4 regions of the Nakamurella sp. A5-74 genome follow, and region 3 is predicted to be linked to each of the others. Evidence: riboswitches for the same ligand, from Rfam matches in the RefSeq annotation. Region 3 holds a riboswitch; each other region holds the start of a gene.
The links. A riboswitch is a leader RNA that binds a small molecule or an ion and turns the genes downstream of it on or off. The one in region 3 is predicted to bind S-adenosylmethionine.
Positions count from the first base shown of each region.

Region 1: it holds a riboswitch for S-adenosylmethionine, as region 3 does, so the genes downstream of both, ABLG96_RS00760 (MetQ/NlpA family ABC transporter substrate-binding protein) here and ABLG96_RS17120 (bifunctional o-acetylhomoserine/o-acetylserine sulfhydrylase) in region 3, are expected to answer to the same signal.
Region 2: it holds a riboswitch for S-adenosylmethionine, as region 3 does, so the genes downstream of both, metB (cystathionine gamma-synthase) here and ABLG96_RS17120 (bifunctional o-acetylhomoserine/o-acetylserine sulfhydrylase) in region 3, are expected to answer to the same signal.
Region 4: it holds a riboswitch for S-adenosylmethionine, as region 3 does, so the genes downstream of both, ABLG96_RS20205 (PLP-dependent transferase) here and ABLG96_RS17120 (bifunctional o-acetylhomoserine/o-acetylserine sulfhydrylase) in region 3, are expected to answer to the same signal.

Region 1 is NZ_CP159218.1:149,406-156,406, reverse strand. Features, by position in the region: gene ABLG96_RS00765 (methionine ABC transporter ATP-binding protein) at 1-144, opposite strand, end outside; gene ABLG96_RS00760 (MetQ/NlpA family ABC transporter substrate-binding protein) at 403-1,380, opposite strand; SAM riboswitch class IV at 1,621-1,735, opposite strand; gene ABLG96_RS00755 (DUF1304 domain-containing protein) at 2,162-2,545, shown strand; gene ABLG96_RS00750 (peptide chain release factor 3) at 2,634-4,229, shown strand; gene ABLG96_RS00745 (GNAT family N-acetyltransferase) at 4,357-4,956, shown strand; gene ABLG96_RS00740 (VOC family protein) at 5,050-5,445, shown strand; gene ABLG96_RS00735 (SigE family RNA polymerase sigma factor) at 5,593-6,156, shown strand; gene ABLG96_RS00730 (hypothetical protein) at 6,212-7,001, opposite strand, start outside.
Region 2 is NZ_CP159218.1:907,733-914,733, forward strand. Features, by position in the region: gene ABLG96_RS04115 (metallophosphoesterase) at 1-270, opposite strand, end outside; gene ABLG96_RS04120 (DNA polymerase III subunit gamma and tau) at 408-2,918, shown strand; gene metB (cystathionine gamma-synthase) at 2,995-4,269, opposite strand; SAM riboswitch class I at 4,380-4,499, opposite strand; gene ddaH (dimethylargininase) at 4,583-5,356, shown strand; gene ABLG96_RS04135 (hypothetical protein) at 5,660-5,863, opposite strand; gene ABLG96_RS04140 (FCD domain-containing protein) at 6,122-6,889, shown strand; gene ABLG96_RS04145 (sugar ABC transporter substrate-binding protein) at 6,952-7,001, shown strand, end outside.
Region 3 is NZ_CP159218.1:3,727,850-3,734,850, reverse strand. Features, by position in the region: gene ABLG96_RS17130 (sugar kinase) at 1-871, shown strand, start outside; gene ABLG96_RS17125 (bifunctional 4-hydroxy-2-oxoglutarate aldolase/2-dehydro-3-deoxy-phosphogluconate aldolase) at 918-1,535, shown strand; SAM riboswitch class IV at 1,887-2,001, shown strand; gene ABLG96_RS17120 (bifunctional o-acetylhomoserine/o-acetylserine sulfhydrylase) at 2,241-3,554, shown strand; gene ABLG96_RS17115 (homoserine O-acetyltransferase) at 3,614-4,795, shown strand; gene ABLG96_RS17110 (succinate dehydrogenase cytochrome b subunit) at 4,951-5,640, shown strand; gene ABLG96_RS17105 (fumarate reductase/succinate dehydrogenase flavoprotein subunit) at 5,657-7,001, shown strand, end outside.
Region 4 is NZ_CP159218.1:4,397,569-4,404,569, forward strand. Features, by position in the region: gene ABLG96_RS20190 (solute carrier family 23 protein) at 17-1,495, opposite strand; gene ABLG96_RS20195 (TIGR03620 family F420-dependent LLM class oxidoreductase) at 1,710-2,555, opposite strand; gene ABLG96_RS20200 (hypothetical protein) at 2,590-3,114, opposite strand; SAM riboswitch class IV at 3,197-3,306, shown strand; gene ABLG96_RS20205 (PLP-dependent transferase) at 3,343-4,743, shown strand; gene ABLG96_RS20210 (LLM class flavin-dependent oxidoreductase) at 4,740-6,059, shown strand; gene ABLG96_RS20215 (ABC transporter ATP-binding protein) at 6,706-7,001, opposite strand, start outside.

The sequences.
Region 1 (7,001 bases), 1.2 Mb from region 3:
CTTGCCGGCGCCGGAATAGCCGATGACGGCGTGGATCTCGCCGCGGTCGATGACGAGGTCGACGTCCCGCACCGCCACGACATCAGCGCCGCCGCGGGTGGCGAAGACCTTGCTGACCCCGCGAAAGGTGATGTGTGCGTTCATGTTCCTCGTCTCATGGTGTTGATTCGGTAACGCGGATCGAGCGACGGCTGGGATGAGACCGGCTGTGACACGACGGGATCTCGACGCGCTCGTTCCTCGCTTGCTCGATCACCGGAAGTTCTCGGCGGTCGAGCGAGGAACAAGTCGAAACCCGTCGATGAAAGATGGGATCTCGTCGCGCTCGTTCACCGCTTGCTCGATCACCGGAAAGGCCGGTGGTCGAGCGAGGAACGGGTCGAGACCTCCGAAATCCATCGATCAGCCGGCTTCCTTCACGGTGCCCTCGAGCTGCGTCAGGATTCCCTGCAACTCCGATGCCGGGCGCTGGACGATGATCGCGGTGTTCTTGGACTGCGCCTTCACTGCGTCGATCACGGCACTCTGGTGGTAGAGCTCGACGATGCGCAGGTAGGTGGGGTTGTCCTTGTCCTCGCTGCGGGCGACGAACGCATTGATGTACGGCTCCGCGGCCGGCTTGCTCGGATCGTCGGAGTAGAGAGCGGACGTCGGATCGATCTTCGCGTCGAGCACGAAGTTGTTGTTGATGATGGCGCCGTCCACGGAGGGCAACGAGGCCACCGTCTGCGCCGCGTCCACCGGGGTGACCGTGACCTTGGATTCCGCCGGGTCGATCTCCGCCGGGGTCGACAGCACCGAGCCGCCGCCCTTGAGTGAGATCAGACCGGCCTGCTGCAGCACCAACAGCGCCCTGGCCTGGTTGGTGGCGTCGTTCGGGATGGCGATCTTGCCGCCCCGCGGGATCTGGTCCAACGACGTGTGCTTCTTGCTGTAGAGCGACAGGGGGACCACGACGGTGGACCCGATGGGCACCAGCGTCTGCGAGTCCGCTACGTCGTAGTTCGCCAGATACAGCAAGTGCTGGAACAGGTTCAGGTCGACCTGCTTCTGTGCGAGTGCCGGATTCGCCTGGGTGTAGTCGGAGAAGTTGACCAGCTGGATGTCGATGTTCTCCCTGGCGGCCGCTGCCTTGAGCGGAGCCCAGTAGTCGGCGCTCTCCTCGGTGGTGCCGATCCGGACCACCGTCGATCCGGAGGCGGCCGAGTCGGTCTTGCGGAGGGTGAAGAACAGGGTGGCAGCGATCGCGATGACGATCACCAGCGCGCCGGCGAACCAAACCGTGCGGTTGCCGGCTCGGCCGGGCCGCTGCGGCAGAGCGACGTCGGCGGCGTCGTTCCGATCGTTGGTGTCGGACGGCGGGACAGGGGTTTCGGACATGATGGTGCCTTTCGGGTGGCCGGCGACACTGGTGCCGGCGGCAGGGGTCAGCGAGGGGAGTTGCGGAGATGGGCACGGCTGGAGCCGAGGCGCAGATCAGCGCTCAGCGGGCCGACTGTTGCCGGTCAGGGGCCGGTGGCTCCGCATTCGAAGGGTGACAGGTGCGCGAACAGCACCGTGCGCAGGTCGAGCGACATTCCGGGATGCATCGTGTCCTCGGGAACTTCGGGCCCATGGCGGGCAGGGTGCTTGCCGCGACGGGTTCGTCGTGGCCGGGTCGTCACCTGGAGCACCCCGCCACCGATGTGAGGGTTGCCGTCCGACCAGCCAGGGCTTCACGTCGGATCTCGTGACCTGCCACCACGGTAGGGATCGGCGTTGATCGGTGTCAAACCCTCCAGCGTGACGGTGCTCACCCTGTCGGATCGGCTGTCGATCAGGAACCTGTTGCACCACACCGAGTCTGCGAGGTTCAGCTACCTGCGGTCGTGACCTGCCCGACATCACCGACCGGGTCCGCCCGACCAGCCGCCGTCGGGAGTCACGGTGGTTTGCGGCAACAGCCCGAGCCGACGGGCAACCTCCGATCTACTTCTCCACGCCGTTGGGCCTGCCGTACGTGCTCGAGGAGCTGGTGCCGCTGTTGGTGACTGCGACGTGGCCCCGGCGCCGAAACTACGAAATCACCCCTCCCACGGCTCGAAAAGGGGAGACAACACCGTTTCGGCGCGGATACTCGGGCGGACCACACCTGTGCGGGATCCGACCGGAGGGAACCGACATGTACTTCGTCGCCGGCGTGCTCGCCGCACTGGCAGCTGCCCTGCACGTCTACATCTGGGTACTCGAGTCGCTGCTGTGGACCGCGCCGAAGACCCGCAAGACGTTCGGGACGTCGCACGACGAGGCGGTCGCCACGAAGGAGATGGCCTACAACCAGGGCTTCTACAACTTGTTCCTGGCGATCGTCAGCCTCGCCGGGGTGATCGGCCTCGTTGCCGATGAGCGTGGGGTCGGCGCCGCGCTCGTGTTCGCAGGCTGCGGCTCGATGGTCGCGGCCGGCTTGGTGCTGCTGCTGTCCTCCCGCGACAAGGCCCGCGCAGCGATCACCCAGTTGACGCTTCCCCTGCTGGCGGTCCTCGCGCTGCTCGTCGCGATCCTCTGAGTTGCTGCGGCAGCCGCCGTGTGGCAGGACTGCGGTGCGTCCTGCGGGATGATCTCCTGAGCAGTCACGTCCACCGAGGAGAGAATGCATGACGACGCACGCCGGGTCGGACCCGGAACTCCAGGCGGCGCGTCGGCGCACCTTCGCCGTCATCAGTCACCCCGATGCCGGGAAGTCGACGCTCACCGAGGCGCTCGCCCTGCACGCCCGCGCCATCACCAGCGCCGGCGCCGTGCACGGCAAGGGCGACCGGCGCGGCGTGGTGTCGGACTGGATGGACATGGAGAAGGAGCGCGGCATCTCCATCACCTCAGCCGCGCTGCAGTTCGACTACAACGGCACCGTGATCAACCTGGTCGACACCCCCGGTCACGCCGACTTCTCCGAGGACACCTTCCGGGTGCTGAGTGCCGTCGACTCGGCCGTCATGCTGCTGGACGCTGCCAAGGGCCTGGAGCCGCAGACGCTCAAGCTGTTCGAGGTCTGCCGGCAGCGCGGGTTGCCCGTCATCACATTCATCAACAAGTGGGACCGGCCGGGGCTGGACGCATTGGCGCTGTGCGACCAGCTGAGCGAACGGATCGGTCTGCAGCCGATGCCGGTGACCTGGCCGGTCGGCATCGCGGGTGAGTTCGCCGGCGTCCGCGACTGCCGGGACTCGACCTTCGTCCCGTTCCGACGATCGGTCGGCGGGGCTGACGAAGCCGACCCGGAGGTCTTGCCCGACTCCGCAGCGGAGGCCGCGCACGGGGACGACTGGACGACCGCGCGCGACGAGTCCGAGTTGCTCGCCGAGTCCGGCGGTGCGTTCGAGCTGGACAGCTACCTGGGAGGCACGGCGACGCCCGTGCTGTTCGGATCGGCGGTCTCCAACTTCGGTACCCGGCACCTGCTCGATCTGCTGGTCGATGTGGCACCGGCCGCGGGACCCCGCGACGACGTGGACGGGCACCCACGACCGCTGGCAGATCCGTTCTCCGCCTTCGTGTTCAAGGTGCAGACCGGGATGGACCCGGTCCACCGCGACCAGGTCGCGTTCGCCCGGGTCTGCTCCGGGGTGTTCCAGCGCGGCCTGATCGCCTCGCACGGCACCACCGGTCGTCCGTTCTCCACCAAGTACGCTGCTCAGGTGTTCGGGCAGCAACGGTCCACCGTCGAGACCGCCTTCCCCGGTGACGTCGTCGCGCTCGTCAACGCGCGCGCACTGCACGTCGGCGACACCCTGTACGAAGGCCGTCCGCCGGTCCGGTTCCCCGAGCTGCCGAAGTTCGCGCCCACCCAGTTCGCCGCTGTACGACCCGCAGATCTGGGGCGCTACAAGCAGTTCCGCAAGGGCGTCGAACAACTCGACCAGGAAGGGGTGGTGCAGGTCTTCACCTCCGACGCGCGCGGCCCAGTCCCGGTGTTCGGTGCCGTCGGTTCCCTGCAGTTCGAGGTCGCAACGCACCGCCTCGAGCACGAGTTCTCCTCCCCGGTGCGCCTGGATCATCTCCCGTACTCGCTCGCCCAACTGCTGGTGGATCCCGAGCAGCGCAACCTCATCCGGCCGGTCGGCCGCTGTGAGGTGGTGCAGCGCAGCGACGGTGTCGACATCGCGCTGTTCAACGACGAGTGGACGGTGCGTTCCATCCGCCGCGAACATCCCGAGGTCCAGCTCGAACCGTTGATGGGCTCCGGTCAGTGAGCTGAGGCAGACCCTCCAGCCGCTTCGCGGGCCGCACCGCAGCGGCATGGCAGCGACGAAATCCGGTGCCGCCCGCGGCTGTCCGTCTGGTGGACTCGGACGGGTCCCCCCAACATCTGGAGGTCCGGTGCTTCCACCGGCAGAGGTTTCCGTCCGTGCGTACCAGCCGTCCGACGAGGAGTCGTGGCTGCGCTGCCGGGTGCTGTCGTTCCTGCACACCCAGTTCTACGACGACGTGAAGACCGAGCGCACGCGGTTCGAGGGTGCGGCCCTGTGCTTGGTCGCAGTCCTCCCGGGGACCGCCGGCGGCACGGTGGTCGGCATCATCGACATCGAGCTCGCCGGGGTCGCCGCGACGATCGACACGATCGCGGTCCACCCCGACCACGAACGGCGCGGCGTTGCCGGCCGGTTGCTCGAAGCTGCTCTGCCGCAACTGATCTCGCGTGGTGTCACTTCGCTGGACGCCTGGACCAGGGAGGACGAGCCGGCGAACCAGTGGTATCTCGGCAGCGGATTCCGGGAGAACTTCAGCTACCTGCACGTGCACCTGGAGCACACCGATGGAAACGACACGGGTTTCCGATCACCGGCCGGCCTCGGTGTTCCGATCAAGGCATTCGCACACGCGACACTCGAGCACGAGGTGGCGCTGCGGGCGACGTTCGGCCGGGTGTACCGATGCCGGCAGTACCTGATGACACTCCTGGATGACGCTGCCGGATGACGCCGGCTGCCGGCGGGCACGACTCCCCGCCCGCGACCTCGTACAGGAGGTATCCTCGTACATCGTACGGATTAACCGATCGAGGGGCCCTCAATGCACATCAAGTCCAGCACCATCTCGCTGACGGTCGCGGATGTCCGCACGTCGGTCCGCTTCTTCGTCGACCATCTGGGCTACGCGGAACAGCTGGCAGCGGACGGCTTCGCCTCACTCAGCCACGACGGTGGCGGCGTGGACCTGGTGTTCCTGCAGCGCGGCATCGACATCCTCCCGGAGCACCTGCGCGATCAGCAGGCGTCCGGAGTGATCCTGGCGTTCGTGGTGGAAGACCTGGACGGTGAGCTGGCCCGACTCCAACGCGAGGGCGTCGTGATCACCCTGCCGCTGCGCGAGGAGGAATGGGGCGAGAGGCTCTTCATGGTCGAGGACCCGAACGGCATCGCCGTCGAACTGGTGCAGTGGAACACGGATTCCGGACCCGAGGCCTGACCGGGGAGTCGCCGACCTCACCCTGAGCCACTCTCCCCCGGGCTGCACGGTCTTTCCCCGAACCCTGGCGCGTGTGAAGCGGGTCACACTGTCTGCACCGATCCTTCTGCGGAACGTGTGAGTGATGACCGAGCAGAGGGGGACGAGATGGCAGTAGCGGATACCGCGTGGAACATCGGCCCGGCCGGCGGTGTACCCCTGTCGTTCACGGCCTTCGATCGGGCCGCCCGACCGGGCCTGGTGCGATACGCAGCCCTGCTGTGCGGGTCGCCGAGCACTGCGGACGATCTGGTGCAGGAAGTGCTGGTGCGGGTGCACCGACGGTGGTCTCTGATCTCCGGCGATCCGACCAGCTATGCACGGGTTGCGGTGACCAGGGAGTTCCTGTCGTGGCGGCGCCAACGGTGGCGGACGGTGGTGTCCTGGGGCGACGCACCGCCGGAGGTGCCCTCCGTCGACACGACCGACGAGGGCCCTGATCCGGTGCTGTGGGCGGCCGTCCAGCAGCTGCCGCGGCAGCAGCGCGCCGCGCTGGTGCTCCGCTACTACCTCGACCGCACCGATGTCGAGACGGCCGAGATCCTCGGGTGCCGTCCCGGAACCGTCCGCACCCATCTGTCCCGCGCTCTGACCGCGCTGCGCTGCCAACTCGGCGCCGACACCCCCGACACCCGAACAGATCCCTTCCCCGAGACGGAGCCACCACGATGACCCACGATCCCGACCTCGAACGGCGCCTCACACACCTGTTCGCCGCCCGCGCCGATCAGCTGCACTCCGACACGACCACCCGACAGGTCGTCGATCTGGACAGCCGCCGGCGGCGGACGCTCCGCGCCGTGCTGCCCGTAGGCGTTGCGGCGGCGGTGATCGGTGGGGTGTTGGTGGTCCATGCATCGTTGAACTCCGGCTCCACCGTGCCCGGGGTTCGCACCGGGCAGGAGCCGGTGGCGACGGTCGGCTGCGACACCGGCGACCCCACCCGCCTGCCGCCGTCCACCGTGACCCCCACCGTCGACCGGGCATCGGAGACCCCGGAGTACACCGAACCGCCTTCGGTCGCCCCGACCGGCGCCGTTGACACCGCAGCTCCGTCGCCCACCGTCACCGAACCGCCCACCTCACCCGCCAGCCAGGCGCCCACCACCGCACCGCCGCCATCCCCGGTCATCGACCCGCCGACCCCACCCGCCAGCCAGGCACCCACCACCGCGTCGCCATCCGCGGTCATCGACCCGCCGACCCCACCCGCCAGCCGGGCACCCACCACCGCACCGCGACCATCCGTCTGGACGGCCCCACGAGCGGCTGACCCGACGGAAGCATCCCCACCGGTCGCGTCGGTGTCGCCGTCGATGATGCCGACGACCACCTGCCCGACCGCCCCTGTCCGGACCACGACGGTGGCCGATCCCACCCCGCCGCCGGTGGCACCGACGCCCGGCGAACCCACCACGGCACCGACACCCGGCGAACCGACCGCGACGGTCTCACCGACGCCCGACGTCACGCCCCCGACCTCCGCAGAGACCGAATCGCCGACGGCCAAGGCTCGG
Region 2 (7,001 bases), 1.9 Mb from region 3:
GGCGCCGGAGACGGGCGTCAGGGTGTGCCAGCTGACGACGACCTGCCTGGAGGCATCGTGCCCGAACTGCAGGTGCAGGCCGTTGACCTGCTGCTGCGGGCCTCGACCGGCGGCGCTGTCGCGACGGCCGTCCGGATCGACGGCGCCGGTACGACCGCTCGGCGGGGAGGCCTCGGCGGCTTGAGCGCCGCCGACCGCGGCGCCGGCGGCGACCACGCCCGCGCTGATCAGCAGGCGTCGGCGGGACAGGTCGGCGATGTCGTTGCTCATGGCACCCACTATCGGTGCGGACCGGCGGCGGCGCAGGGTGCCGTCGGTGAACGCTCGGCGAACGGGACCCAGCCGGTACCGCGCGAGCGGCTGGGCTGAGCTCGCCCGTCGTCGGTGGCCGCACGTAGTCTCCTACCGTGGCCCTGGCTCTCTATCGCAAGTACCGTCCGGCGACGTTCGCCGAGTTGATCGGGCAGGACCATGTCACCGATCCGCTCCGCATCGCGCTCGCCGCCGGTCGGATCAACCATGCCTACCTGTTCTCCGGGCCGCGCGGCTGTGGCAAGACCTCCAGCGCCCGGATCCTTGCGCGCAGCCTGAACTGCGAGCAGGGTCCGACCCCGGATCCGTGCGGCGTCTGCGACAGCTGTGTCGCCCTGGCACCCGAGGGCTCCGGATCGTTGGACGTCGTGGAGATGGATGCGGCCAGCCACGGCGGCGTCGACGACACCCGTGAGCTCCGCGATCGGGCGTTCTACATGCCTGCGCAGTCGCGCTATCGGGTGTTCATCATCGACGAGGCGCACATGGTCTCGCCGCAGGGCTTCAACGCGCTGCTCAAGATCGTCGAGGAGCCACCGGAGCACCTCGTCTTCATCTTCGCGACCACCGAACCGGAGAAGGTGCTCACCACCATCCGGTCGCGGACGCACCACTATCCGTTCCGGCTGATCCCGCCCGCCACCATGCGCACGCTGGTGGAGAACCTGTGCCGGCAGGAAGGGGTCACCGTCGATCCCGCCGTCTTCTCGCTGGTGATCAGGGCGGGCGGTGGTTCGGCTCGCGACACCCTGTCGGTGCTCGACCAGCTGCTCGCCGGTGCCGGTCCGGACGGTGTCAGCTACGCGAACGCGGTCGCGCTGCTCGGGGTCACCGACGCGGCACTGCTCGACGAGATGGCCGACGCGTTGGCCGCCGCCGACGCCGCCACCGTGTTCGGGGTTGTCGACAAGGTGGTCGAGGCCGGCCACGATCCGCGTCGGTTCGCGGCCGATCTGCTGCAACGCCTCCGGGATCTGATTCTGCTCAAGGCCGTGCCGGATGCGGGACCACGCGGGCTGATCGACGCGCCGGACGACGAGCTCGCCTCGATGACCGCGCAGGCCGACAAGATCGGCGCCGGCACCCTGAGCCGGCTCGCGGACGTGGTGCACACGGGTCTGGTCGACATGCGCGGCACCACCGCTCCCCGCCTGGTGCTCGAGCTGATGTGTGCCCGGATGCTGTTGCCGCACGCCGCGGACGATGATGCCGCTTTCCTGCAGCGTCTGGAGCGGGTGGAGCGGCGGATGGACATCGCGGCTGCCCCCGGAACCGGCGCCGCCGAACCCGCGGCCGCGCGGCCCGCAGTTGCTGCTGTGCGTCCTGAACCCGCTGCCGTGCGTCCTGACCCGGCTGCCGCGCGTCCTGAACCCACTGCCGCGCCATCCGAACCTGCTGCGGTGCGTCGCGTGCCGGCGGCCACCCCGGCTGCCCGGGCAGCCGTGATCCCGGCGACGTCCGAGTCGCACTCGGCGCCGGGAGACGCGGGAACCTCCGCGTCCGGACCGGCCTCCCCCCGACCCGAGGCCACGCCGGGACCTATGCCCTCTGAACGCGAGCCCTCCCCACCCGCGGACGGTGCGCCGTCCACATCGCAGCGGGCTGGGCAGCCGGGTTCGGCATCCGCTCCCGAACCTGCAGGGCCGCCCGCGAGAGCGGCCTCCTCGCTGGGACTGCCACAGCGACCGACTCTGAGTGCCCAGCAGGGCCGGCCAAAGCCTCCGGCAGCAGGGCCCACGGCAGATCAGCGTCCAACAGCACAGCCTGCCGCAGCACAATCTGCAGAAGACCGACCTCAAGCGGCGCAACTTCCGGCAGCTCAGCCGCCGGCCGCCCGGCAGGCCGCCCCTGCGGTCGACCGTCCGGCCGCGGAACCTTCGGAGACCGGGCAGCCCCCGACGGCGAAGCCGCAGCGCCCGACGCCGGAGCACCCCGGAGACCGATCGGCCGAGGCCGACCGGGACCGGCAGCCCGCGGCAGCGCCCCCCGAGGGCGGGCCACGGCGGGCCGGTGGCGCCGAGATCGGCGTCGTGGATGTCCGGCGGGTCTGGCAGGACGTGTTGAAGGACGTCCAGCGCCGCCGCCGGGCCACCCAGATCCTGCTCGAGTCGGCGACCGTCGCGGGAGTCGAAGGGCGCACCCTGAAGTTGTCGATGCCCACCGCCGGGATGGCCAGGCGGGTGGTCGAGACGGGTAACGCCGAGCCGTTGCGCGCGGCTCTGCACCAGGTGCTGGGAGTCGACTGGGCGATCGACTGCAGCTCGGACCAGCAGGCTGCGAACGGCCAGCGACCCGACTCCCGGCCGTCCAGCGCGGCAGCGCCACGTCCGGCCACTCCGGCCCGGAGCCAGGAACCGCAGCGTGCGGCCCCTCGCTCGAACGGCTCAAGCCGTGCACAGGCGGTCCCCGCCGCCGACGACTGGCCGATGCCCGAGGCGCCTCCGGACCCGGATGATCCGGCGTTCGAGGACGAGATCCCCGACGACTACGGAGATCCCGCCGCCGCTGCATCCCCAGCCTCTGTCCACGACCCGGAGGAAGCTGCGATGACGCTGCTCGCCTCCGAGCTCGGTGGCAAGAAGTGGGATCCCGACCGCTCCCCCTGAACGACGAGACCGGCCCCGTCGGGGGCCGGTCTCGTCCTGCGCGTGTCGGAAACGCGGACGTGCGTTCCGTTGCCCGTCAGCTCACCCGGGCGAGGACCCGTCCCGGGGCCGGCAGCTCCTCGGCGATCTCTGTGGGTCCGGTCGGACAGGTTGCCGCGAGCGCCCGGTCGAGGCCGTCCAGCACATCGGCCACCAGATCCTGGGCCAGCTCGATCCCGACCGACAGTCGCAGCAGACCCGCACCGATGCCTGCCACCGCGCGCGCTTCGGCGCTCATCGACGCATGGGTCATGGTGGCGGGGTGGGCCACGAGACTCTCTGTACCGCCGAGCGACTCGGCCAGTGAGAAGCACCGCAGGCCCTGCAGGAAGGCGCGGACGGCCGTCTCGCCACCGGCCAGATCGATCGAGAACATCGCGCCGAACCCGTCCTGCTGCTTGGCGGCGATCTCGTGGCCCGGGTGCGAGGTGAGGCCGGGGTAGTACACGCAGCCCACCGCGGGGTGCGCCGCGATGGCATTGACGATCGCCGTCGCGTTCTCCTGGTGCGCCCGGATGCGGGTGTGCAGCGTTCGCAGCCCACGCACCGTCAGGTAACTGTCGAAGGGGCTGCCGGACAGGCCCAGCACGTTGCTCCAGTAGGCGATCTGCTCGGCCAGCTCACCGGTCCTCGCGATCACGGCGCCACCCACGACGTCGCTGTGGCCGTTGATGTACTTGGTCGTCGAATGCACGACGAGGTCGACCCCGAACTCGAAGGGCCGCTGCAGGATCGGCGACAGGAAGGTGTTGTCGGCCACGACGAGGGCGCCGACCGCATGCGCAGCCCTGGTCACCAGCTCGATGTCGGTGACCCGCAGCAGCGGGTTCGACGGCGTCTCCAACCAGACCACCGTCGGGCCGGCCTCGAGCGCCGCATTGACCGCGTCCTGGTCGCCGAAATCGACGGTCACCAACTCGAACTGGCCGCGCGAGGAGAGGGTGTCGAACAGTCGCCAGGTTCCGCCGTAGCAGTCGTGCGGGATGACGATCGTGTCGCCGGGACACAGCAGTGCGTTGACACACAAGGTGATGGCGCTCATCCCGGTCGAGGTGATGCTGGCACCGGCGCCACCCTCGAGGGTGCTCAGCGCCTCGGCGAGCACGTCCCGGGTGGGGTTGCCGCTGCGGGTGTAGTCGTACTGGCGCGGCTCGTCGAAACCGGCGAAGGAGAAGTTGCTCGACAGGTAGAGGGGCGGGATGATCGCGCCCTGCGCCGGGTCCGAGTCGATGCCGGTGCGCAAGCCTCGCGTCAGCTGCGAGACGGCTCGAGGAGTGTCGGAACAGGCGGCGGGGGAGTCCTGCTGCGTCATGTCGTGCCTTTCCCAGGAGTCAGGCTTGCCAACCTGCTGAGGGAAGTTTCGGCGAACGCCGGAGAGAGGTTCACGTGAGGGCGGAACGCCACCGAAGGGCCCGTCGTCACGCTCCATCTTCCGGGGCCCGAGAAACAGCTCCGCAGGATTTGGCACCTTTCTCGTGGATTGCTCCACGAGAGGCTGCCCCGGCTTCATCGGGCCTGTCCCTCTGCCGGTCTTGATGGATTGCGCTTCCGACGATAACCCCCGATCCCGATCCTGACAACCCGCCGCCGGAATCGGGTCTCCGGTCGCGTCGTAGGCTGCCCGGATGATCGCTCTGGTGCGCCGTCCTGCCACCTCTCTCGCCGACGGCATGGTGACGTTCATCGAACGCTCCCCGATCGACCTGGAGCTGGCGCTCCGGCAATGGGCCGCCTATGTCGCCGTACTGCAGCAGTCGGGGTGGCAGATCGTCGAGGTCCCGCCGGACGACGCGCTGCCGGACTCGGTGTTCGTCGAGGACACGGTGGTGATGTTCGGTGACGTCGCGGTGCTCACCAACCCGAACCGGCCGCAGCGCCACCCGGAGATCCGTGACACCGCAACGGTTGTCGAATCGCTGGGAATCCCGCTGTTGCGGCTGGAGGATCCGGCGGCGATGGACGGCGGTGACGTGCTCAAGGTCGGACGGACCGTCTACGTGGGGCTCACCGCATCGACGAACCAGGCTGCCGCAGATCAGCTGACCCAGTGGCTCACTCCGCGGGGATGGACGGTGGTGGCGATCCCGTTGACGAAGGCGCTCCATCTCAAGAGCGCGGTGACCGCGCTGCCCGACGGCACGATCATCGGGTACCTGCCGCTGGTGGACGAGGTCGAGCGCTATCCGACCTTCCTCGCCATGCCGGAGGAGGGTGGCTCCCACGTGGTGGTGATCGGTGAGAACGCGATCGTGATGAGCTCCGACGCCCCCGAATCCGCCGCGCTGCTGCGGGATCGGGGGATCGACGTGACCGAGGTGGACATCGGCGAGTTCACCAAGCTCGAGGGGTGCGTGACTTGCCTCAGCGTCCGGATCCGAGAGGCCGTCCCTTCCTTGTGACCTCGCAGTACCAGCCAGAGATCGGGGCCGCGGAACGGGCGCGTCGAGATCCCGACGTGACGTGATCGGTTCTCGCGCAACGGATCGCGTCTCATCCCCACCCCGCTGACGCTCGGCGTGGACCCAGCTCGATCACCGAGATCACCGGTGACCGAGCAAGCGAGGAACGAGCGCGTCGAGATCCCGACGTGACGTGATCGGTTCTCGGGCAACACATCTCGACTCGTTCGTTCGCTCGGTCATCGAACTCTCCGGTGATCGAGCAAGCGAGGAACGAGCGCGTCGAGATCCCGTCAGGACAGCTCAGGTGAGGGGATCCATCGGTGCGCCCGTCACCTCGAGGTCGTCGTTGCTCGGCAGCGCGGGGTGGGCCGAAGTGGGTCGGTCCAGGTAGTACAGCGCGGTCGAGGCGATGTCGTCGGTGAGCAGGCGGTAGCGACCACCTGACATCCAGCCGAGCGCCTGGATGTCGACGCGCAGGTCGTCGCGGGAATGGATCGGGTCCACCACATGCCAGCGGTCTGGTGGGGCGAAGCCGGTTCCTCGGGTGGCCCGAGCACCCACCGTGCGACCCGTCGCGGTCGCTCCCAGATCCGATGGTGATCGGCCAGGGTGACCGACCCCAACGCCGTCGCCCGGCCTGACACCCCGTCCTGTTTGTCGCGGACATGTCCTACAAGTACACAAAGAACTGCTTGACCATAGCTCGGCGGCCGCTCTAGGTTTCGTGCTCAGAGGAATTTCCCACCTCGCCTGCCCGCTTGAATGAAGGAAATGGTGGCTAGCTTGTCCGACAAGACAGACGATTCTCTGGTTTCCGACAAGGCCTCGACCGAGAACCCGGTCCCCGCCCATCTGCGAATCCTGCGCACGCTGCGTGATCAACGCATCGGTCTCGGCGGCATCATTCCCAGCGAATCCGAGCTCTCCGCTGCATTGGCTGTCGGACGCCCGCAGATCCGTGAAGGTCTCCGCGTGCTGGAGGCGTTCGGTGCGATCGACGCCCGACAGGGAGCGCGTCGAGTCTGGCGTGGCTTCGACGGGACGACGTTCGGCGAACAGATCGGGGGCGTTCTCGGTGCGGGCGGTTCGTCGGCGCTGGCCGACTTCCTCGAACTGAGGCAGACCCTGGAGACCACGCTGCTCCCGCAGGCTGTCGACAAGATGACACCCCTGGATCTTGCCCGCCTTCGTGACCTGGCAGGCCGGATGATCTCCGAGGCAGAGGCGGGACGGCCGTTCACACGTGAGGACGAGGAATTCCACCGCCTGATGTTCGCGGCCCTCGGTAACACCATGTTGCTGGGCCTGATGACGGCGTACTGGCGGGTTTTCCATGCCTACACCGCGGGTCGACCCGCCGACGAAGACCGTCTTGCGGTCGCTCGCAAACACCTGGCGATCGCCGATGCCATCACGGACGGCGACATCAGACTGGCCGCGCACGAACTCGATGCCCACTTCTACGGCGTCAGGCGACGGGTGGTGTCACTGCGCGACCATCCGGAGCAGGAGGCCCGGCCTGCCGGTTGACGCTGCCGAATCACCGTCATCCCGCGTCAAGAACATCCGCTATTTCAACGAGGAGATACACGATGAAGTTTCGCAAACGCGTCGCGACCTGTGCGGTGCTGCTCGCGGCGGC
Region 3 (7,001 bases):
CATCGGCGGCGCCGAGGGCAACGTCGCGGCAGCGCTGGCCCGCCAGGGAGTTCCTGCCTGCTGGGTGGGCAGGGTCGGGGACGACGACGCGGGGCGGTACGTGCTGCGCCGGATGCGCGCCGAAGGGGTCGACGTCGTCGACGTGGCGGTCGAGGAGTCCTCGTTCACCGGGATGCTGATCCGCAACACGTCCGCACACGGGGCGATCTCGGTGACCTACCACCGGGCGGGCTCGGCGGGTTCGCTCGTCTCCGCGACCGATGTGGCGCGGGCCTGGGAGCGCCGGCGTCCGGCGCTGGTGCACGTCACCGGGATCACGGCGATGCTCTCCGACGGTGCGCTCGGCGCGGTGGTCGAGTTGCTCGACCGGGCAGCCGCCGACGATGTCCCGGTGAGCTTCGATGTGAACCTGCGCCTGCGACTGGCCGCCGCCGACCGTTGGCGGACGGTGCTGCCGGCGCTGGTGTCGCGGGCGCGGATCGTCTTCGCCGGGGACGGTGAGATCGACGTCCTGGCACCGGGTAGACCGCAGGCGGAGGTCGTGCGGGAGTGGCTTGCCGGGGCTGCCGAGGTGGTGATCGTCAAGAATGGCGATCACACCTGCACTGCCTTCACCGCCGGCGGTGAGCTCACCCGACCGAGTCTGGTGCGCGCAGTGATCGACCCGGTCGGCGCGGGCGATGCGCTGGTGGCCGGCTTCCTGGGTGCGTACCTGGCGGGTGCGGATCCGGATGGTTGTCTGACCCGCGGCGCCGCGTCTGCGGCCTTCGCGGTGCAGCACTGGTCGGACACCGAGGGCCTGCCCACCGGACCCGAACTCGACGCATTCGTGGCAGCCATCGGCAACGCCCGCGAACAGGTGCTGCGGTGAACCACCGGGATCGTCCCGGACCCGGACTCGAACCAGGGAGATGCGCGTGTACGGCTGGCAGATGATGGAACGTGCTGTGGCGCAACGCGTGATCGGGATCGTCCGCACCCCTGACTTGGAGTCCGCCGTCGCGGCCACCACGACGCTGATCAACGCCGGACTGCAGTCCGTCGAGATCACCCTGACCAATCCTGCAGCGCTGCAGGCGATCTCGGAGATCCGGCGGCGTTTCCCGGACGCCGTCGTCGGGGTCGGCAGCGTGCTGGACAGCGACTCGGCGGTAGCCGCGATCCGCGCCGGGGCGCAGTACCTGGTCTCGCCGACCGTTTCGCCGGCGACGATTGCCGCAGCCAACCGCTACGGCATTCCGGCCGTGATCGGGACGAACACCCCGACCGAGATGTTGGCAGCCCTCGAGGCCGGCGCATCGGCGGTGAAGCTGTTCCCCGCATCATCGAGTTCGCCGAAATGGGTCAGCGATGTCCGTGCCGCGCTGCCCCAGTTGCCGATCATCCCGACCGGGGGAGTGACGCCGGAAACTGCTGCCGACTGGATCGCTGCCGGCGCCGTCGCGGTCGGCCTCGGCTCGGCGCTGACCAGGGGCACCCCCGAGGAGTCCGCCTCACGCGTCGCCGACCTGCTGCGCACTCTGGCAGCCTTCTGACTCCTCTCGGCGAGACCTGTCGTCGATCTGGCGGGATCTCGACTCACTCGTTCTTCGCTCGCTCGATCGGCGGTGCGTTCGACTCCTTTTTCGCTCAGGACAAGCGACCCGAGGATGCAGTCGGGACCCTCGTGTTCTCCCCGTCGGGATCTCGGCTGGTTCCGTTCTCGGTCGCTGGGGGGTGGGGTCGCGGAGGAGGACGCTGCGTAGCCCTCTGCAGCGATGGACGCGCCGGTGAGCCTGCGAACCGGCGCGACCGAGCGAAGCCTGCGGAGCGGCGGCCTCCTCCGCGGCACCGCCGTGCAACCCTCCTCTGGCATGGCGGAACCCCAGCCGTTACACTCGGCGCCAGGTCATGAGTGCCAGCGTCAAGCCCCGGCTCGCTGGACGGCAACCCTTCTCCGCGATGGGGTGCCCCGGGTGATGACCGGGCTGAATGCCGTCCGGCGTTCGGCAAGCGTGGGCCTCCTCCATCGACTGGCCCTTGGATGCTCGAAGGAGCGCACTGTGTGCCAGGAAATGTGTAGCCGGTGACGGCGAGCGCGACGGTCTGATTCGCCGCCGGCCCGGAGTGACACCCGGTCAGGCCGAGATCGCAGCCCCTTCACCAACGGAGCGCGCAGAATCCCCTGCGCTGCACCGCTTCTCCCGCACCATCCCGTATCCACCCGGGTCGATCCCGGGCACCCTCCAGGAGCACACACCATGAGTTGGTCGTTCGAAACCCGCCAGATCCATGCCGGCCAGAGCCCGGACAGCCAGACCGGCGCCCGCGCCCTGCCCATCTACCAGACCACGTCGTTCGTCTTCGAGAACACCGCACAGGCTGCGGGCCGCTTCGCGCTCAGTGAGTTCGGTCCGATCTACACCCGGCTCAACAACCCGACCACCGAGGTGGTGGAGAACCGGATCGCCGATCTCGAAGGGGGTGTCGGTGCGCTCGTCGTCGCGTCGGGTCAGTCGGCCGAGACCATCGCGATCCTCAACGTCGCCGAGGCCGGTGACCACATCGTCTCCTCGCCGAGCCTCTACGGCGGCACGTACAACCTGTTCCACTACACGCTTCCCAAGCTCGGGATCACCGTCGACTTCGTCGCGAACCCCGATGATCCGGAATCGTGGCGGGCAGCCGTCAGGCCGAACACCAAGGCTTTCTTCGCCGAGACCATCTCGAACCCGAAGCAGGACGTGCTCGACATCGAAAAGGTGTCGGCAGTGGCCCACGAAGCCGGTGTCCCGCTGATCGTCGACAACACCATCGCCACCCCGTACCTGTTGCGGCCCTTCGAGTTCGGTGCCGACATCATCGTGCACTCGGCGACCAAGTACCTGGGCGGACACGGCACCGCCATCGGCGGCGTGATCGTCGATTCGGGGAAGTTCGATTTCGGGGTCGATCCGGAGAAGTTCCCGAATTACAACACCCCCGACCCGAGCTACCACGGTCTGGTCTACGCCCGCGATCTCGGTGTCGGTTCCGCGCTCGGAGCGAATCTGGCGTTCATCCTCAAGGCCCGCGTCCAACTGCTGCGCGACCTGGGCGCGGCGATCTCGCCCTTCAACGCCTTCCTCATCGCCCAGGGGCTGGAGACGTTGTCGCTGCGGATCGAGCGGCACGTCAGCAATGCCAAGGCGGTTGCCGAGTGGCTCGAGGCCAGGGACGACGTGCTGAGCGTCAACTACGCGGGTCTGGCGTCCAGCCCGTGGCACGAGCTGGCACAGAAGTACACGCCGAAGGGTCCCGGCGCGGTGCTCGCCTTCGAGGTGGCCGGTGGTGCCGAAGCAGGGCAGCGGTTCGTCGACGGCCTGCAGCTGCACTCGTTGGTCGCGAACATCGGCGACGTCCGGTCGCTGGCGATCCACCCCGCGGCGACCACCCACAGCCAGCTCTCCGAGGACGAGCAGCGCTCGACCGGCGTCACTCCCGGCCTGGTGCGGTTGTCGGTGGGCATCGAGCACATCGACGACATCCTGGCCGACCTGGAGCAGGGCTTCATCGCGTCCAAGGGCATCGACTGACCGTCGAGGCGGGCGTCGAAGGAGCAGGGCACGAGAAGTACTGGGACAGAAGAGGACTCATGACTCATGTGCAGCAGCGTCGCGGGAGCACGTCACGTGATCCCGCGGCGCTGTCGCGCCTCGTGCACGGCACCGAGCCCGGGTTCAGAGCCGTGGCTCGGGTGGGAGCGCTGGTCACCGAGTCCGGCACCGAGCTCGACGTCTCCCTCGCATACGAGACGTGGGGAACGCTCAACGCAGCCGGCGACAACGCGGTCCTCGTCGTGCATGCCCTGACCGGCGATGCCCACGTCGTCGGTCCGGCCGGTCCCGACCAGCCGACGCCCGGGTGGTGGGACGGGCTCATCGGTCCGGGTGCACCGCTGGATCCGGCGCGGCACTTCGTGGTGGCCGCGAACGTGCTCGGCGGCTGCCGCGGCAGCACCGGTCCCTCATCGTCCGCCCCGGACGGCCGGCCCTGGGGCTCCCGGTTTCCGCGCATTACCCCGCGCGACCAGGTGGCCGCAGAGGCGGCGCTCGCCGACCACCTCGGCATCGCTTCCTTCGCCGCCGTCATCGGCGGCTCCATGGGCGGCATGCGGGCGCTGGAGTGGGGCGTGCTGCATCCCGACCGGGTGCGGCATGTGGTCGCCATCGCCACTTGCGCCGCGTTCTCCGGTGACCAGATCGCCTGGAGCAGTGCCCAACTGGCCGCCATCACCACCGATCCGCTGTACCGCGGCGGTGACTACTACTCCGCCTCCGGAGGTGATGGCGCTCCGACCGCCGGGATGGCCGTTGCCCGGCAGATCGCCCACGCCACTTACCGTTCGGCGCAGGAACTGGATACCCGCTTCGGTCGCATCGAACAGTCCGGCGAGGACGTGCTGCGCGGTGGTCGGTTCGCGGTGCAGTCCTACCTCGACCACCACGGCGACAAGCTGGCCCGTCGGTTCGACCCGAACTCCTACGTGGTGCTGACCGAATCGATGATGCTGCACGATCTCGGTCGCGATCGCGGCGGTCTGCAGGCCGCGCTGCGGCGGATCACCGCGCCGCTGACGGTGGCCGTGGTGGACTCGGACCGGTTGTTCCCGCCGGCCCAGGGCGAGCTGATCGCCCGGCTCGCACCCACGGCCCGGGAACTCCGCGTCATCCGTTCCGGCCATGGCCACGACGGGTTCCTGATCGAGGCCGAGCAGGTCGGCGCCATCGTGCGCGACGCGGTGGACGCCACCACCTCAGGTGCCGGCGAACACTGAACAACCGGCTCGCATCGGCGGTATGGCCTGATTCGGGCGGTGTGCCGCCATCGGGTCTGTGACGTCGATGACGTGGGGCCCCCTGAGGCTGTCCTGACTTCGTCCGTGTGTGTCTCCGGGGCTACGGTGATGCGGTGTCCACGAACACTCGAGCGGTGTCCAAACCCGCAGGCCCACCGAAGGGCCGACGTACCACGGTCGCCCTGAAGTTGTTGATGGCCGGTACCGGCATCATCTTCATCGGCTACGTCCTGCTGCACATGTACGGCAACCTCAAGGCGATCAGCGGCAAGGAGTCCTTCGACACCTACGCCGAGCACCTGCGGACCTTCGGTGAGCCGATCCTGCCGTACTCCGGGCTGCTCTGGATCATCCGGGCGGTGCTGATCCTCAGCCTGGTCGGTCACGCGTATGCCGCCTTCAAGCTGTGGAAGCGCGCGCAGGACGCCCGTACCCAGCGGTACGCGGTGAAGAAGGCGGTCAGCTCATCGCTGTCGTCCCGCTGGATGCGCTGGGGTGGCGTGGCGCTGCTGCTGTTCATCGTGTTCCACATCCTGCAGTTCACCACCAGGACCATCACCCCGGGCGGGGATGCGGGCAGCCCCTTCGACCGGCTGGTCAACGGGTTCTCGCTGTGGTGGGTGTTCTTGATCTACCTGGCGGCGATGTTCGCCCTGGCGATGCATCTGCACCACGGGGTGTTCAGTGCCAGTCAGACCCTCGGATGGACGAGCTCGGCGTTGTCCCGTCGGGTCGCACGGATCACGGGATGGGTGATCGCCCTGGTGATCTCCGTCGGGTTCACCATCCCGCCGTTCCTCATCCTCATCGGCGTCATCAAGTAGCGGGAGAGGTAATTCCATGGCAGACCCCCGGTCCAACGTCGACGACCCCGATTCGGCCGTGCTGGCCCCGGTCCAGGTGGCCACCGACGGCCCCTCCGACTCGCCGATGGCAAACCCGACCTCCGCTGAGCCGTCGGTCTCGGCACCCGTCGTCCCGGATGCGCCCGATCGCCCCCAGGCGCAGATCGGCGACCTGGTGGCGGGTCTCTACCGGCTCGGCGAGCCGATCGCGGACACCAAGGCCCCGGACGGTCCGATCGAGCAGAAATGGACCAAGCGCAAGTTCGAGGCAAAGCTGGTCAATCCGGCGAACCGCCGCAAACTCAAGGTGATCATCGTCGGCACCGGCCTCGCCGGCGCCTCTGCCGCTGCCACCCTCGGGGAGGGCGGCTACCACGTCACCTCCTTCTGCTACCAGGACTCCCCGCGGCGGGCACACTCGATCGCCGCCCAGGGCGGCATCAACGCGGCGAAGAACTACCAGGAGGACGGCGACTCCGTCCAGCGGCTGTTCTACGACACGGTCAAGGGCGGCGACTACCGGTCCCGGGAGACGAACGTCTACCGGCTGGCCGAGGTCAGCACGAACATCATCGATCAGTGTGTGGCGCAGGGGGTTCCGTTCGCCCGCGACTACGGCGGCCTGCTCGACAACCGCTCCTTCGGCGGCGTGCAGGTCTCCCGCACCTTCTACGCCCGCGGTCAGACCGGACAGCAGTTGCTGATCGGCGCGTACCAGGCTCTGGAGCGTCAGGTGGCGGCCGGCACCGTCACCGTGCACACCCGGCACGAGATGCTGGAGGTCGTCGTCGTCGACGGCAAGGCGCGCGGCGTCATCGTCCGCGACATGGTGACCGGCGAGATCGAGACCCACCTGGCCGACGCGGTCGTGCTGGCCAGCGGCGGCTACGGCAACGTCTTCTTCCTGTCCACGAATGCCATGGGCTGCAACGTGACCGCGAGCTGGCGTGCGCACCGCAAGGGCGCCCACTTCGCCAATCCCTGCTACACGCAGATCCACCCGACGTGCATCCCGGTGTCCGGCGAGCACCAGTCGAAGCTGACGCTGATGTCGGAATCGCTGCGCAACGACGGCCGCATCTGGGTTCCGAAGAATCGCGAGGACTGCGAGAAGCATCCGCGCGACATCCCGGAAGACGCCCGCGACTACTACCTGGAGCGGATCTACCCGGCCTTCGGCAACCTGGTCCCGCGCGACATCGCCTCCCGGCAGGCGAAGAACGTCTGTGACGAAGGACGTGGTGTCGGGCCGAAGGTGGGCGACTTCCGCCGCGGTGTCTACCTGGACTTCACCGAAGCCATCGATCGACTCGGACTGGCTGCCGTGAAGTCCAAGTACG
Region 4 (7,001 bases), 670 kb from region 3:
ACCCCATGGACGGGCGTCAGCCCTCCTTGCCGCGAGCCTCCTTCACCGGTCGCCCGGAATCGTCCACGACGTCGCCGGTGGAGATCGCTGCTCCGCCGACGTAGCTCTTGCCGCCACCGAGGGGTTCCTTGAGCTCCTGCGGCGCGAGCCAGCGGGCGAGGTGGTAGCCGACGATCGTCACGATGGTGCCGAGCGCGATACCACTGAGGGCGAACTGCGAGCCGAAACCCATCGTGACGTTGCCGATGCCGCAGATGATCCCGGCGGCGATCGGGACCAGGTTGACCGGATTGCCGAAGTCGACCCGGTTCTCCTTCCAGATCTTGGCGCCCAACAGGCCGATCATCCCGTAGAGCACCACGGTGATCCCGCCGAGCACACCACCCGGGGTCGCGTTGACGATGGCACCGAACTTCGGTACCAGCCCCAACAGGATCGCCACGATCGCCGCCACGTAGTAGGCCGCCGTCGAGTAGACCCGGGTCGCCGCCATCACGCCGATGTTCTCGGCGTAGGTGGTGGTCGGCGACCCGCCGAAGGCGGAGGCGATCGTGGTGCCGAGGCCGTCGCCGAAGAGCGCGCGACCCATGTACGGGTCCAGGTCCTCGCCGGTCATCTCGGCGACCGCGCGGACGTGGCCGGTGTTCTCCGCGATGAGCGCGATGACGCCGGGCAGCGCGAGCAGGATGAAGTTCACCCCGAACGTCGGCGCGTGCATGGTCGGCAGTCCGAACCAGTCGGCCGCACCGACACCGCTCAGGTCGACCCGGTCGTGGGCGAAAGGTGTTGCCACGCAGTAGGGACCGGCGGCCGCACACTTCTCACCCGCCTGGTTCAACAGGCCCTGGCCCGGCAGCACAGAGGTGATCTGGCCGAAGACGCCATCGAAGAGCCACGACAGCAGATACCCGAAGATGAGCGCCAGGAAGATCGCGATCCGCGACCAGAAGCCGCGGAACGCGACCGCCGCGATGATCGTGAAGAGCGCCGTCAGCAGGGCGACCGTCATGTCCTGGGGCCAATAGGTGTTGGCCACCACCGGCGCCAGGTTGAAGCCGATCAGCAGCACGACAGCACCCGAAACCACCGGCGGCAGCAGGTTTCTGATCACCCGGGCTCCGACGAAGTGCACGATCAGGCCGACGATCGCCAGCACGACACCGGCCACCAGGATGGCTCCGGTGACGCTTCCGTTGTCGCCGCCGGCGGCCCGGATCGCGACCACGGCACCGACGAAGGAGGCTGAGGTGCCCAGATAGCTGGGGATCTTGTTCTGCACCACCAACAAGAAGATGATCGTGCAGACGCCGGAGAACATGATGGCCAGGTTCGCGTTCAGGCCCATGATCAACGGGAACACGAAGGTCGCCCCGAACATCGCCACGATGTGCTGGGCACCGATGCCGATCGTCTTCGGCCAACTCAGGCGTTCGTCCGGCTTGACCACCGATCCGGGCGGGGCATCACTGGGAACCACTTTCCAACCGAATGCCATGACGGATCCTCCTGGTCGAGGCGATGCACGGACCACTGAGCGGCCACGCCGGTGCTGGTGCTGTGGCAACCGGCGACCGCCGGTGGGTTGCGCGAACGCTAGCGCTGCACTGAACCGGACGGGCGGGTGGAATCTGCCAGATTCGGCTGTCCGGCGTTGTGGAGTCCACGCATCGGCCGCGCGTGCAGTCGCACTCCGGCGCGAGCCGAACGGATCAGGCCTGCAGCACCGGCGCCAGCACGAGCGAGTCGCGGTGCGCTGCCTCCCCCACCGGCGAGAGATCGACCTGGTCCGCACCAGCGTCCAGGTACTCCTGCACACGACGCGCGATCGCACCCGTGTCGCCGTGGGCGGTGATCCCGTCGATCACCCTGTCGGACCGACCGTCGAGCTCCTCCGCGGTAAATCCACAGCGCAGCAGGTTCTGTCGATACCCGTTGACCTGCAACAGGAAATCCAGCATCGGGCGGAGTGCAGCCCGCCCCGACTCAGCGGTGCCGGTCAGTGCAACCGGCAGTGAGACCACGAGTGCCACTGCCTCGCCGAGCGCGGCCCGAGTGGTCCGCACCCAGTCGGCCGTGACGAGCAGCGGCACAGCTCCGAGTGCTCGCTCGGCAGCGAGTCGCAGCTTGACCGGGCCCAGCGCAGCCAGGATGCGGCGATCAGCAGGAACTCCCGCACGGTCCAGCGAATCCAGGAACGCGCCGAGCTTCGCCAGCGCCCGCGACTGTTGCGGTCCACCGAGACCCACGAGGAATCGACCGGGATGGTGCTGCTCGGCGAGCCGGTACACCCGGATCACCTCGTCGGGACCGAAGACGTCCAGCGGAATGATCCCCGTCGCGATCACCGCTCGCTCGGTCGCCTGCAGGAGCTCCAGCACGAGATCGAGGGAGTGCAGACTCCCGCCGGCGATCCACAGCGCGCCGTAGCCGGCGGTCGCCAACTGCTGTGCCCGCTCGCCGTGCCGACCGTCTGTCCCGATGTCGACCGTGACCCCGTGCGCACCCCCGATGTGCTGGGCGACGATGCGGGCAGGACGGGGTCCGGAGGCAGTCATACCCGGGACGTTAGAAGCTCAAGGCGACTTCAGGTCAAGCAGTGTCCGCGCCCGTACCGGGGCCCAGTTCGGCCTGCCGGAGCGCGAGGAGTTCGGTGACCATCTCGTCGAGCGACTCGCGCCGCACGTCGAGCTGGCCGAAGGCCGGCGCGGCCAGCACCGGTCGGTCCTCCGACGCCGCATAGGCCGCGACGTCCTGCAGGCTGTCGGCCACCAGATAGCCGTCGGCACCGGCATCGACGGCCCGCCCCACCGGGCCGGGCAGCTGGACTCCCCAGGACGGATCGGTGATCTCGGCGACGACCACCCGGGCCTGGGGGAACTGCTGCTTGAGGGCGCCGATGGTCTGCGGGCTGACGACGGGTGCGATCACCAGATCCGCCGAGCGCGGCGCAGCGCGGATGTCCAACACCAGGAATGAGGGGCCCATCCGCTGCGCGAGCTGTTCTCGGGCGTCCTTCGAGAGCGGAGCGGCGACGGCGACGACCTTCAGCTCGGCCGCCGGCTCACTGTGCACCTCCGGGACGGCGTGATCTGCCCGACCCCCACGTTCAGCCATGCCCCCATGGTGGCACGGCTCTCCTCGCTCGCCCGAGATGTCCGGTTGACAGCGGCTGCGTGTCGGCCATACCTTCCTCGCAGGTCATGAGTTCCGACGCGCAGCCCTGGCTGGTCGGACGGCAACCCTCACGGATGTGGCGGGGTGCCCCAGGTGAGGACCCGGCACGAGCCCCTCGTGCAAGCACACCCGTCCGCTGCGATGCGGCTCGTCAGGAAGACCGTTGACATGACTGCACCCACCCCCGACGCCGCGTCCGGGTTCGACACCCGGCAGATCCATGCGGGCGCCTCTCCCGATCGCAGCCACGGCTCCCGGATCCCGCCGATCCACCTCACCGCCGGGTACGTGTTCGACAGTCACCAGCAGGCGCACGAGCGGTTCACCGGTGACGACACCGGCTACAGCTACTCCCGGCTGGGCAACCCGACCGTCGGCGTCGTCGAGCAGCGACTGGCAGACCTCGAGGGCGGGACCGACGCGATCCTGCTCGCCTCGGGTGCTGCGGCGACGAACGTGGCCCTGCTCGCGCTACTGGGTGCGGGCGATCACTTCTTGTCCTCCAGGGCGCTGTACCAAGGCACGGCCAACCTGTTCACAGAGAACTTCGCCCGATTCGGGATCGAGGTCGAGTTCGTCGACCATCCGTCCGATCCCGACGACTGGGCGCGTCGGATCAGACCGACCACTCGCCTGTTGTTCGCGGAGCCCATTCCCAACCCCACCAATGATCTGATCGACCTGGAGCTGGTGGCGGGCGTCGCACACCACCACGGTCTGCCGTTCGTCGTCGACAACACCCTGGCCACGCCGTATCTGCTGCGCCCGCTCGAGTGGGGGGCCGACGTGGTGATCCACTCCGCCTCGAAGTTCCTCACCGGTCAGGGCGCGGCATTGTCCGGCGTGGTCGTCAGCGGCGAGAGCTTCGACTGGGCCGCAGTTCCTGCACTGTTCCCACACCTCAACTCACCGTCTGCAGCGTTGCACGGCAAGAGCTTCACGCAGGTGCACGGCCGACGGGCGTTCTCCGCGTATGCCCGTGACGTCGTCTCCGCCAGGACCGGCGCGACGGTCTCGCCGTTCAACGCGTTCCTGCTCCGGCAGGGCCTGGAGACGTTGTCGCTGCGGATGCGGCAGCACTCCCGCAACGCGCTCGCCGTGGCGCAGTGGCTCGACGACCGCTCCGAGGTGCTGTCGGTGGACCATCCGGGGTTGGCCTCGAACGCTTTCCACGCTCTCGCCCGGAAGTACTTGCCGGCCGGCCAGGGGTCGGTGTTCACCTTCACCGTGGCCGGCGGCGAGGCTGGTGCTGCCGCCATCATCGGTGCGCTGCAGGTTTTCTCGCACATGACTCACATCGGCGACGTCCGCTCGCTGGTGCTGCACCCGTCGTCCACCACGCACTGGCTGCTCGACGACGCCGAGCGCACCCGACTCGGCATCCACGCCGGCACCATCCGCGTCTCCGTCGGGACCGAGGATGCCCGAGATCTGTTGGACGATCTGCAGCAGGCGTTCGACTCCGTCGCGCTGACTGAGCTCGGAATCGTTCAGTGGCAGAGCTTTCCAACCACGGATGCCGCGTCCTCGGTGGCGTCCGCGCAGTTCGCCGAGGTCAGCGCCCCGTGACGCGGCTGCAGCACTTCGGCTGGTTCTTCAGCCGCGGATTCGGACCGCAGGCCTGGGGCCGGGACGACTACCGCTGGAACTACCGGTGGGAGCGCCCGGACATCTACCAGCAGTCGGTCCGGACACTCGAGCAGGCCGGGATGGACCTGGTGATCATCGAGGACGCACCGTCGATCGGTCATCCGGGGACACTCGACCTGCGGGTCCGCGCGGCGTACGGCGGTCCGAAGCACGACCCGTTGTTGTTGGCGCCCTATCTGTTGGCGGCCACCAGCCACATCGGAGTCGTGCCCACTGTCAACGCCGGCACCGTCCACCCCTACCCGGCGGCGCGGCAGTTCGCGACGTTGGCCCATCTGGCTGCCGGCCGGTTCGGGATCAACGTCGTCACCGATGTCGGCAGCGCCCACCACTACGGGCTCGAGCGCCTCACCCACGACGGTGCCTACGACCGGGCCGACGAGTGGATGCAGGTGATCAGGGAGCTGTGGCACAGCTGGGACGACGGCGCGTTGATCGCCGACGTCGAGACCGGCCGGTTCGCCGACGGCGCGAAGATCCGGGCCCCCCGGTTCGACGGAGAGTACTTCCGCGCCGAGGGACCGCTCAACGCGCTGCCCTTCGGCGAGCTCGGCGACCCGGTGATCGTCTCTCCTGGCGGATCCCCGCGGGGCCTGCAGTTCGCCGGGAAGCAGTCGGACGTCCAGCTGGCCCTGGCGCCGATGGACGTCTCCGCCGTCAGGGGGTACCGGGAGAAGGTCCTGCAGGCAGCCACCGAAGCCGGCCGCAGCGCCGCCGACATCCGGATCCTGTTCGTCATCAAACCGGAGATCGTCGCCGACAGCGAGACCGTCGACCGGGTGGTGGCAGCATCCCGCGAGCCGTCCGAAGCCGACCTGATCCGGGTACTGGAAGGTCATTCCAGCGATCTGGAGACCAATCTGATCGATGTCGGGCTGGACACCGTCGTCGATCCCGGCTTCTTCGCCGAGCACGTCTCCCGTGGCAGCATCCGCGCCCTGCTGGGCGACGGCACAGCCGGCTGGCCGACGTTGCGGGAGGCCGGAACCCGTTTGGCGCGCAAGGGGAAGATCGCAGACCGGGAGGGTCTGGTCGGTACGGCCGACCAGGTGGCGGACTTCATCGAGGAGTTCGGCAAGGTCGCCGACAACGACGGCTTCATCTTCTCCGGCGACCTGCACCCGACGACGCTGTACCGCATGCTCGGCGACCTGGTGCCGATCTTGCGCCGAAGAGGCTTACTGCGCAACGAGTTCGGCGCCGGCGGCTTCCGTGCCAACCTGCTCGACTTCTGACCGGCGGCGACGATCTGACAGGGTCTCGACGCGCTCGTTCCTCGCTTGCTCCCTGTCCTGAGCGACGAAGGAGTCGAAGGGGACCAGCGTGACCTTCGGTGATCGAGCGACGCAGGAGTCGAGATCCCGTTGTGTCACAACCGGCGGGCCGATCTGACGGGGTCTCGACGCGCTCGTTCCTCGCTTGCTCGACCAGCGGAGCAGACGCTCGCTCGACCAGCGCGGCTCTCGCTGATCGAGCGACGAAGGAGTCGAAGGGGACCAGCGGAGCCGACGCAGCCCGCCGGTGATCGAGCGAGGAACGAGTCGAGATCCCGTTGTGTCACAACCGGCGGGCCGATCTGACGGGGTCTCGACGCGCTCGTTCCTCGCTTGCTCCCTGTCCTGAGCGACGAAGGAGTCGAAGGGGACCAGCGGAATTGGCAGTGATCGAGCGACGCAGGAGTCGAGATCCCGTTGTGCCACAGCCGGCCCCGATGCAGCCCGTCGATGATCTGACAGGGTCTCGACGCGCTCGTTCCTCGCTTGCTCCCTGTCCTGAGCGACGAAGAAGTCGAAGGGGACCACCGGAGCCGACGCAGCCCGCCGGTGATCCAGCGAGGAACGAGTCGAGATCCCTGTGTGCCACAGCCGGTCTCGTCCAGCGTCAGGCCAGTAGCTGGTGCTGAGCCAACTGGCGGTAGAGATCGTTGCTGTCGAGCAGTTCGGTATGGGTACCGATGGCAGCCACCCGCCCACGGTCCAGCACGACGATCCGGTCGGCGTGGATCACGGTCGCCAGTCGATGCGCGACGATCAGCACGGTCCGCCGGGAGGCAACGGACGCGATGGCCGCGGTGAGGGCCTGCTCCGTCCGTGAATCGAGGCTGGCGGTCGGCTCGTCCAGCAGCAGCAGCGGCGCCTCGGTGATCAAGGCCCTGGCGATGGCCAACCGTTGTCGCT